2 regions of the Bradyrhizobium sp. IC4059 genome follow, and region 2 is predicted to be linked to the other one. Evidence: riboswitches for the same ligand, from Rfam matches in the RefSeq annotation. Region 2 holds a riboswitch; the other holds the start of a gene.
What was found. A riboswitch is a leader RNA that binds a small molecule or an ion and turns the genes downstream of it on or off. The one in region 2 is predicted to bind cobalamin.

Region 1 (3,402 bases), on a different contig from region 2:
TGTGTAAAATAACGTGGTCCTTGGATATCGCAATTCACCAAGAGCAGAATGCGCCATAGATCGCCTTTCTCGTTCGGCTTGTCATTCTGCTTGGGTAAGTAGTCGACCCCAACAGGTTCAATGATAGTGCATCGGCCCTGCCGCAGAAGATCGCCGAGCCGGCCTTGCGGCGTAGTCACAAAGTTGAAGTTACTTGGATCATGCAGAAAGCTAAGATTTGCGTCCCTTTCACCATCTGCGACTTCTTTGGCGATCAACGAGAGCGCTAGGGCACGCCAGCCCAATTCCATCGGCTTCGCATAGGTTGACGCAAGCTCAATCGTACCGTCGAGCGCGACTTTCCAGGTGATAGCGTACTGTTCGTCTGATTTGTTGTCTCGGTGCCTGGTCCACGAAACGAAAACATGGTCGTTTTCGCCAAGTTCAGCGACCCCCCACATCTGAGGGACGAACTGTGCCACCTTCGAGACATTGGAGATGATTTGTTCTATCGTCTCACCATCTTGCGCTCGCCACGTTGACTTGAGTCTTTCGACAAGTGGGTTGTCGCTGGCGCGAATAGTGTTACTCATGGCAGCCGGCCAGGCTAGGCAGATTAGAAGTCCGCCCAGGCGAAGCCATAGCGCGGGTCTTCCCGACATTCTCTTCATAACCCTCGGCCTATCACGTTTCATCCGTACATCTTTCAAGGCGGGCAACCTTGAACCTGCTATGAGCGAGCGCAAGAAGTTTACGGAGACGCGACGGGGCACCCGCGGCTGTCCCGCGCGGGCAGGCGCTCCCCTCTATGTCACGCGCCGCTAACTTCCATAGCCAGCGACAGCGTCAATTGGCTGAGCTGGACATCCCCAGCAGAAGAGACTGGGCATGTCGAGGGGCTTGCATTCTTCGTGCCAGGCAGCAGGCGGAGATTTGCACGGGTTTTATGTCCCTATTGTCGACTTTCCGACCTGCGCACGTTTCGATGTTTCCATTCAGTGTATCGGCCGTAGTTTGTGCATCCTTGTCCCGCACAGATAGTTTGCGGAAGAGGTGAACGCCTCGATGCCAAGTGCCTGATGAGATTCGACGGTGTGTTTGCCGTCATTGAACCGGGTGGTTCGCTAAAGTTGCCGTCGGCGTTCGGCCTACATGATGGCTGGCGATACGAGCCGAGAAGTCTGGCTGGCACGAAAATCAACCTGCTCGCCGCGTATGTTGCTAGATTGCGCCTCCTGCCTTGACGTGTTCAATGGGGATCCTCTAGTCGAGAAAATAGCTGGCCAGCGAATGTGCTGGGCGAACCGCTGGAAATCGGAAGCCGCATCGAATGCATTCTGCTCGAAACGGCGGTAGTCGCCGCTACGCGGGCTGGTTTTGTCCCTTTCATTGATGGGGCGGGCGGCGTCGCCTCAAGGCAGCTCCGAGTCGCACTCCGACATCCGACAAGGACATCTCTGATTGCGATAGCTCTGTTTAGAGAATCATAGAGATGGACGGTCATTCGCCTAGTAGATGTCGCACATTAGCGTGGCACATAATCTGAGAGGTTGACGGAAGAGTCCTCCTGCCGATAATCCAAGCTCGTCGAGGTTCTCCGAATCCCACTTGATCCGGAGCTAAGAGGGAAGCCGGTCCAAATGCCGGCGCTGCCCCCGCAACTGTGAGCGGCGAGCTACTGTCCAACGATGTCACTGAAGCCCGCACGGCTTTGGGAAGGCCGGACAGCAGCGATGAGCCAGCGAGCCAGGAGACCTGCCCCGACGATAGATTGGTCCACGGGCGGGGTGTCTCGGTGGTGCGCCAAGCAGCCGTCGCGCGCGCGACTTCCTCTGCCTGCGTCCGCCATGGCCTCTGTCCCCAACAGGGGTTAACACTATGTCTCTTCTCTCTCTTCCGGTTGCTACGCTCGGTACGCCACGCATCGGTCCAAGGCGTGAGCTCAAATTCGCTCTTGAAAGCTACTGGGCCGGAAAGATCAGCGAACAGCAATTGCTCGAGGACGCATCCGGCCTGCGCGCAGCGAACTGGGCTCGTCAGAAGTCTCTCGGCGTCACGGTCATTCCGTCGAATGACTTCTCGCTGTATGATCAGGTGCTCGATACAAGTGTCATGGTTGGCGCTATCCCGGAGATCTACGCCTCGAAAGGAGAATCCGTTTCCCTCAAGACGTACTTCGCCATGGCTCGCGGATCACAATGCGACGATCAGGATGCGAGTTGCGGTCTGGGCCCGCGGGGGTCTGGCGCACCCGCGCAGGAAATGACTAAGTGGTTTGATACCAACTACCACTACATGGTTCCCGAGTTTTACAAGGGACAGGGGTTCAGACTTTGCTCTCGCAAACCAATTGAAGAGTATGTGGAAGCAAAGGCTCTAGGCTTTCAAACCCGCCCTGTCATGATCGGGCCCGTCACATTCCTAAAGCTCGGTAAGAGTGCCGATAGCGCGTTCCAGCCCCTCTCCCTACTGGATGATTTGATACCGGTCTATATCGACGTTCTGCATGAATTGGCCGAACGAGGGGCAAGTTGGGTTCAGTTTGACGAGCCCTGCCTGGTCCTTGATCTGGACGAAGCGGTGCGAAAATCATTGCTACATGCCTATAACCGGTTCGCAAAGGAGGGACCGGCTATCAAGATCATGGTTGCCAGCTATTTCGGCGAGCTAGGCGACAATCTGGATACCGCATTGAGCCTCCCGGTTTCCGGTCTGCACTTTGATCTAGTTCGAGCGCCAGAGTTGTTGGATAAGATCGTCGCTGTCGGCCGAAGTGATCTCGTCATGTCGCTCGGGGTCATCGACGGCCGGAATGTATGGCGGTCGAACTTGTCGTCCCTTCGTCAGCGGCTGGAGCCCGCGATTGCGAAGCTCGGCAAGCACCGTGTACAGCTCGCTCCATCCTGCTCGCTGCTTCACGTGCCGGTCGATGTTGAACTCGAGACCGGGCTCACGTCCGACGTCAAGAGCTGGCTTGCTTTCTCTGTTCAGAAGATGCGTGAGCTTGCGATCCTGGCGCGAGCACTCGCTGGCGACCAAAATGTTGGGCTCGCTCTTGCCGATTCGGAATGCGCTGCGACTGCCCGCCGGACTTCGCCGAAGATCCATGATGCCAATGTCGCTACCCGGATGAGGGCGATCGACCAGACGATGCGCAGGCGCGCAAGCCCATTTGCCCGTCGTTCCGAGATCCAAAGGGCGCGCTTTGGACTACCAGCTTTTCCCACCACGACAATCGGATCGTTTCCGCAGACCAGAGAGGTTCGAAATGCTCGTGCGGCGCATGCGCTAGGCGCGATGAGCGACGAACAATACGACAGGTTCATCAAGGAGGAGATAGCCCGCGCCGTACATTGGCAGGAGGACATCGGTCTTGACGTCCTCGTGCACGGAGAATTTGAGCGCAATGACATGGTGCAGTAC
Region 2 (3,402 bases):
GCTGAACTGGCTGCGCCGATGCCGGGGCATCAGCCTGGCGCGCGCCTGCGCGGCCACGAGTTCCACTATTCGACCATCCTCGCCCAACCCGATACGCCGCTTGCGGTCGTGCACGACGCCACCGGCGCGGTCATTGCCGAAACCGGCTCGCGCCGTGGCCATGCCACCGGCACGTTCTTCCATCTGATCGCGGAGGACCGGTGAGCGGTTTTGTCTCTTTCGTTTCCGCCGGTCCGGGCGATCCCGAGCTCCTCACGGTGAAGGGCGCCACGCGGCTGCGCGAGGCCGACGTCGTGCTTTATGACGATCTTGCCTCCGGCGCGATCCTCGATCTCGCCCGGCCCGGCGCCAATCTCGTCGCGGTGGGAAAGCGGGCCGGGCGTCCTTCGACCAAGCAGCACCACGTCAACCGTCTCCTGGTCGACTATGCCGCAACCGGTGCGCGCGTGGTGCGGCTCAAGTCCGGCGATGCCGGCATTTTCGGCCGGCTGGAGGAGGAGATCGAGACGCTGCGCGAGGCCGGCATCGGCTACGAGATCGTTCCCGGCGTCACCTCCGCCTGTGTCGCCGCCGCCCAGGCCGGCATTCCCCTGACCCGCCGGTATACCTCCCGCCGGGTGCAGTTCATCACCGGCGCTGACGTCACGGGCGAGCTGCCGCCCAATCTGAATTGGGCGGCACTGGCCGACCCCGAGGCCACGACCGTGGTCTATATGGGCCGGCGCACCTTTCCGGCGCTTGCCGCAAAATTGATCGCGCACGGCCTCGCTCCCAGCACTCCGGCGCTGTTCGCCGAATCTCTCGGGCGTCCCGACGAACGGCTGGTCCGCACCACGATTGCCGAGCTCGCCGAGCAGCTTGGGCGCGGCGGCGCCGCTTCCACTGCGGCCGTCATCCTGTTCGGCGCGCTGGCGGGAGAATATCCGGCATGACGGCTCCGGCAGCGGTTCGCCCCTTGACGCCCGCGATACGAAAGGGGCACACAAGAGCGGCATGGTGCTCGACGCGGCGCAAAGCGCCGGAGCATAATCGGGAATGGGGATGGGCGGACCCAGTTGCGGCGCCCAAAACCCCAGCCGCCCCCGCGACTGTAAGCGGTGAGGGCCTCCGAACCGCCACTGGACCGCAAGGTCCGGGAAGGCCGGAGAACCCAGTGAACCGCGAGCCAGGAGACCGGCCGTGCACGTATTGAGGCCAAGGCCGTCGGGTGTGACGGCGGAAAGGAATTGAGCCATGCATATCGAACCCGGGATCGTGACGGGCGCCAAGCTCGTGTTGAGTTACGCAACCGGCATCGCGGCAGGCGGCGTTGCCTTGAAGCTCGCGGTCGAAACCGTGCGCGAGCAGGGCGCCGGCTCGTTCGCGGCGCGGACACTGGCCACCACCGCTCTCGTCTTCGTCTTCTTCGAGATCCTGCCGCACTTTCCGGTTGGGGTATCAGAGGTGCACTTCATCCTCGGCTCGACCTTGTTCCTGCTCTTTGGTGCTGCGCCCGCCGCCTTCGGCCTTGCATTTGGCCTGCTGCTTCAGGGCATGCTGCTGGAGCCAGTCGATCTGCCGCAATACGGCATGAACGTCACCACGCTGCTGGTGCCGCTGTTCGCGATCCAGGCGATCGCCACGCGGATCATCCCTCGCAACACCGCCTATGTCGATTTGAAATACGGTCAGGCGCTGGCGCTTTCGACGACCTACCAGGCCGGCGTGATCGCATGGGTGGCGTTCTGGGCGCTCTATGGCTCCGGCTTTGCGATGAGCAATCTCGCCAGCGTCGGGACGTTCGCTGCCGCTTATGCGCTGGTGATCGTGATCGAACCGCTCGCCGATCTCGCGGTGCTGGCGCTGGCGAAGTCACTGCGCGGCGTCACCGCGCCCGGCCTCGTCACCCCGCGCCTGCACAACGCGGCGTAAGAGATCAGCGATGGGCCGCCGGTGTGGCCGCCCATCGCGCTCGCGATGCTAACGCTCTCCCTGATCGGCATCGGTTGCGGCGATTCTGCGCAGCTCACGCGCGCCGCCGTTGACGCCATCAACGCCGCCGATCTCATCCTGATCCCGCGCAAGGGAACGGCGAAATCCGATCTCGCAGATCTCAGGCGAACGATCTGCGCCGGTGTGCTCACCAACAAAACGACGCGCATCGCCGAATTCGATCTTCCCGTGCGCGATGCGACCGAGGCGGACTACCGCAAGGGCGTCGACGATTGGCACGATGCGGTGGCCGCGATTTGGTCGCAGACGATCGCTGGGCATCTCGAAGATGAGGGCAAGGTCGCGCTGCTGATCTGGGGCGATCCTTCGCTCTATGATTCTTCGCTGCGCATTGCGCGGCGGCTCGATCCATTGCCGACAATCGAGGTCGTGCCGGGGATCACCTCGATCCAGGCGCTGTGCGCGGCGCATGCGCTGCCGCTCAACGACATCGGCGAGCCGTTCCTGGTCACGACAGGGCGGCGCTTGCGCGAAGGCGGCTGGCCGCAGGGCGTCGACACCGTCGTCGTGATGCTCGATGGCGGCACGGCGTTCCAATCGCTGGATCCAGAAGGCCTGCAGATCTGGTGGGGTGCCTATCTCGGCATGCCCGATCAGATCATCATGTCCGGCGCGCTGGCTGAACTGGGCGCGCGCATTGCCGCCGTGCGGCAGGACGCACGCGAGCGGCACGGCTGGATCATGGACAGCTACATCATCAAACGCAGGCGTTGAGCAGCATGCTTCCCGAATGGGTTACCCAGAACTGCCCAGAGGTCTCCGCTGTTCATCGTGAGGCGGCCATTGCGCGGCAGGCGCAACTGACGAAGCCGACCGGTGCGCTCGGCCGGCTCGAGCAGCTCGCAATCGAGCTTGCGGGCTTGCAGGCCACCGAGCAGCCGCGCGCCGCGCGGGTGCCGATCATCATCTTCGCCGGCGACCACGGCATCGTCGCGCAGGGCGTGTCGGCCTATCCGCAAGCCGTCACCATCGCGATGATGGCGAATTTTGCCGCCGGTGGCGCCGCGATCTCGGTGCTGGCGCGCGAGCTGGGTTCGAGCCTCGAGGTGGTCGACGCCGGCACGCTGGCCGAGGCGCAGATCGCGGGAATCGTCACCGATAAGCCGCGCTGCGGCACGCGCGATTTCAGCGTCGAGGCTGCGCTCACGCCCGCGGAGCTGGCGTTCGCCTTCGAGGCCGGCCAGCGCGCGGTCGCGCGCGCGGCGAACGACCAGCCCGATCTCCTGATCTTCGGCGAGATGGGCATCGGCAACACCACGGCATCGGCGGCGATCGCCGCGAGCCTGCTCGGCGTGAGCGCCGAGGAGATCGCGGGCAGCGGCACCGGCGTCGATGCAGCCGGCCGCGCGCACAAGGCGCGTGTGATCGACGCGGCGATCGCGCAACACGGCATCGCGGGCGCTTCGCCGG

Region 1: linked by a shared signal. The riboswitch ahead of metE (5-methyltetrahydropteroyltriglutamate--homocysteine S-methyltransferase) and the one ahead of I6F12_RS05545 (energy-coupling factor ABC transporter permease) in region 2 are both predicted to bind cobalamin.

Annotation. Positions count from the first base shown of each region.
Region 1 is NZ_JADYVH010000003.1:224,189-227,590, forward strand. It holds gene I6F12_RS11345 (nodulate formation efficiency C protein) at 1-572, opposite strand, end outside; cobalamin riboswitch at 1,553-1,757, shown strand; gene metE (5-methyltetrahydropteroyltriglutamate--homocysteine S-methyltransferase) at 1,858-3,402, shown strand, end outside.
Region 2 is NZ_JADYVH010000001.1:1,201,936-1,205,337, forward strand. It holds gene I6F12_RS05535 (cobyrinate a,c-diamide synthase) at 1-204, shown strand, start outside; gene cobA (uroporphyrinogen-III C-methyltransferase) at 201-932, shown strand; cobalamin riboswitch at 978-1,197, shown strand; gene I6F12_RS05545 (energy-coupling factor ABC transporter permease) at 1,234-1,911, shown strand; gene cobF (precorrin-6A synthase (deacetylating)) at 1,957-2,706, shown strand; gene cobT (nicotinate-nucleotide--dimethylbenzimidazole phosphoribosyltransferase) at 2,712-3,402, shown strand, end outside.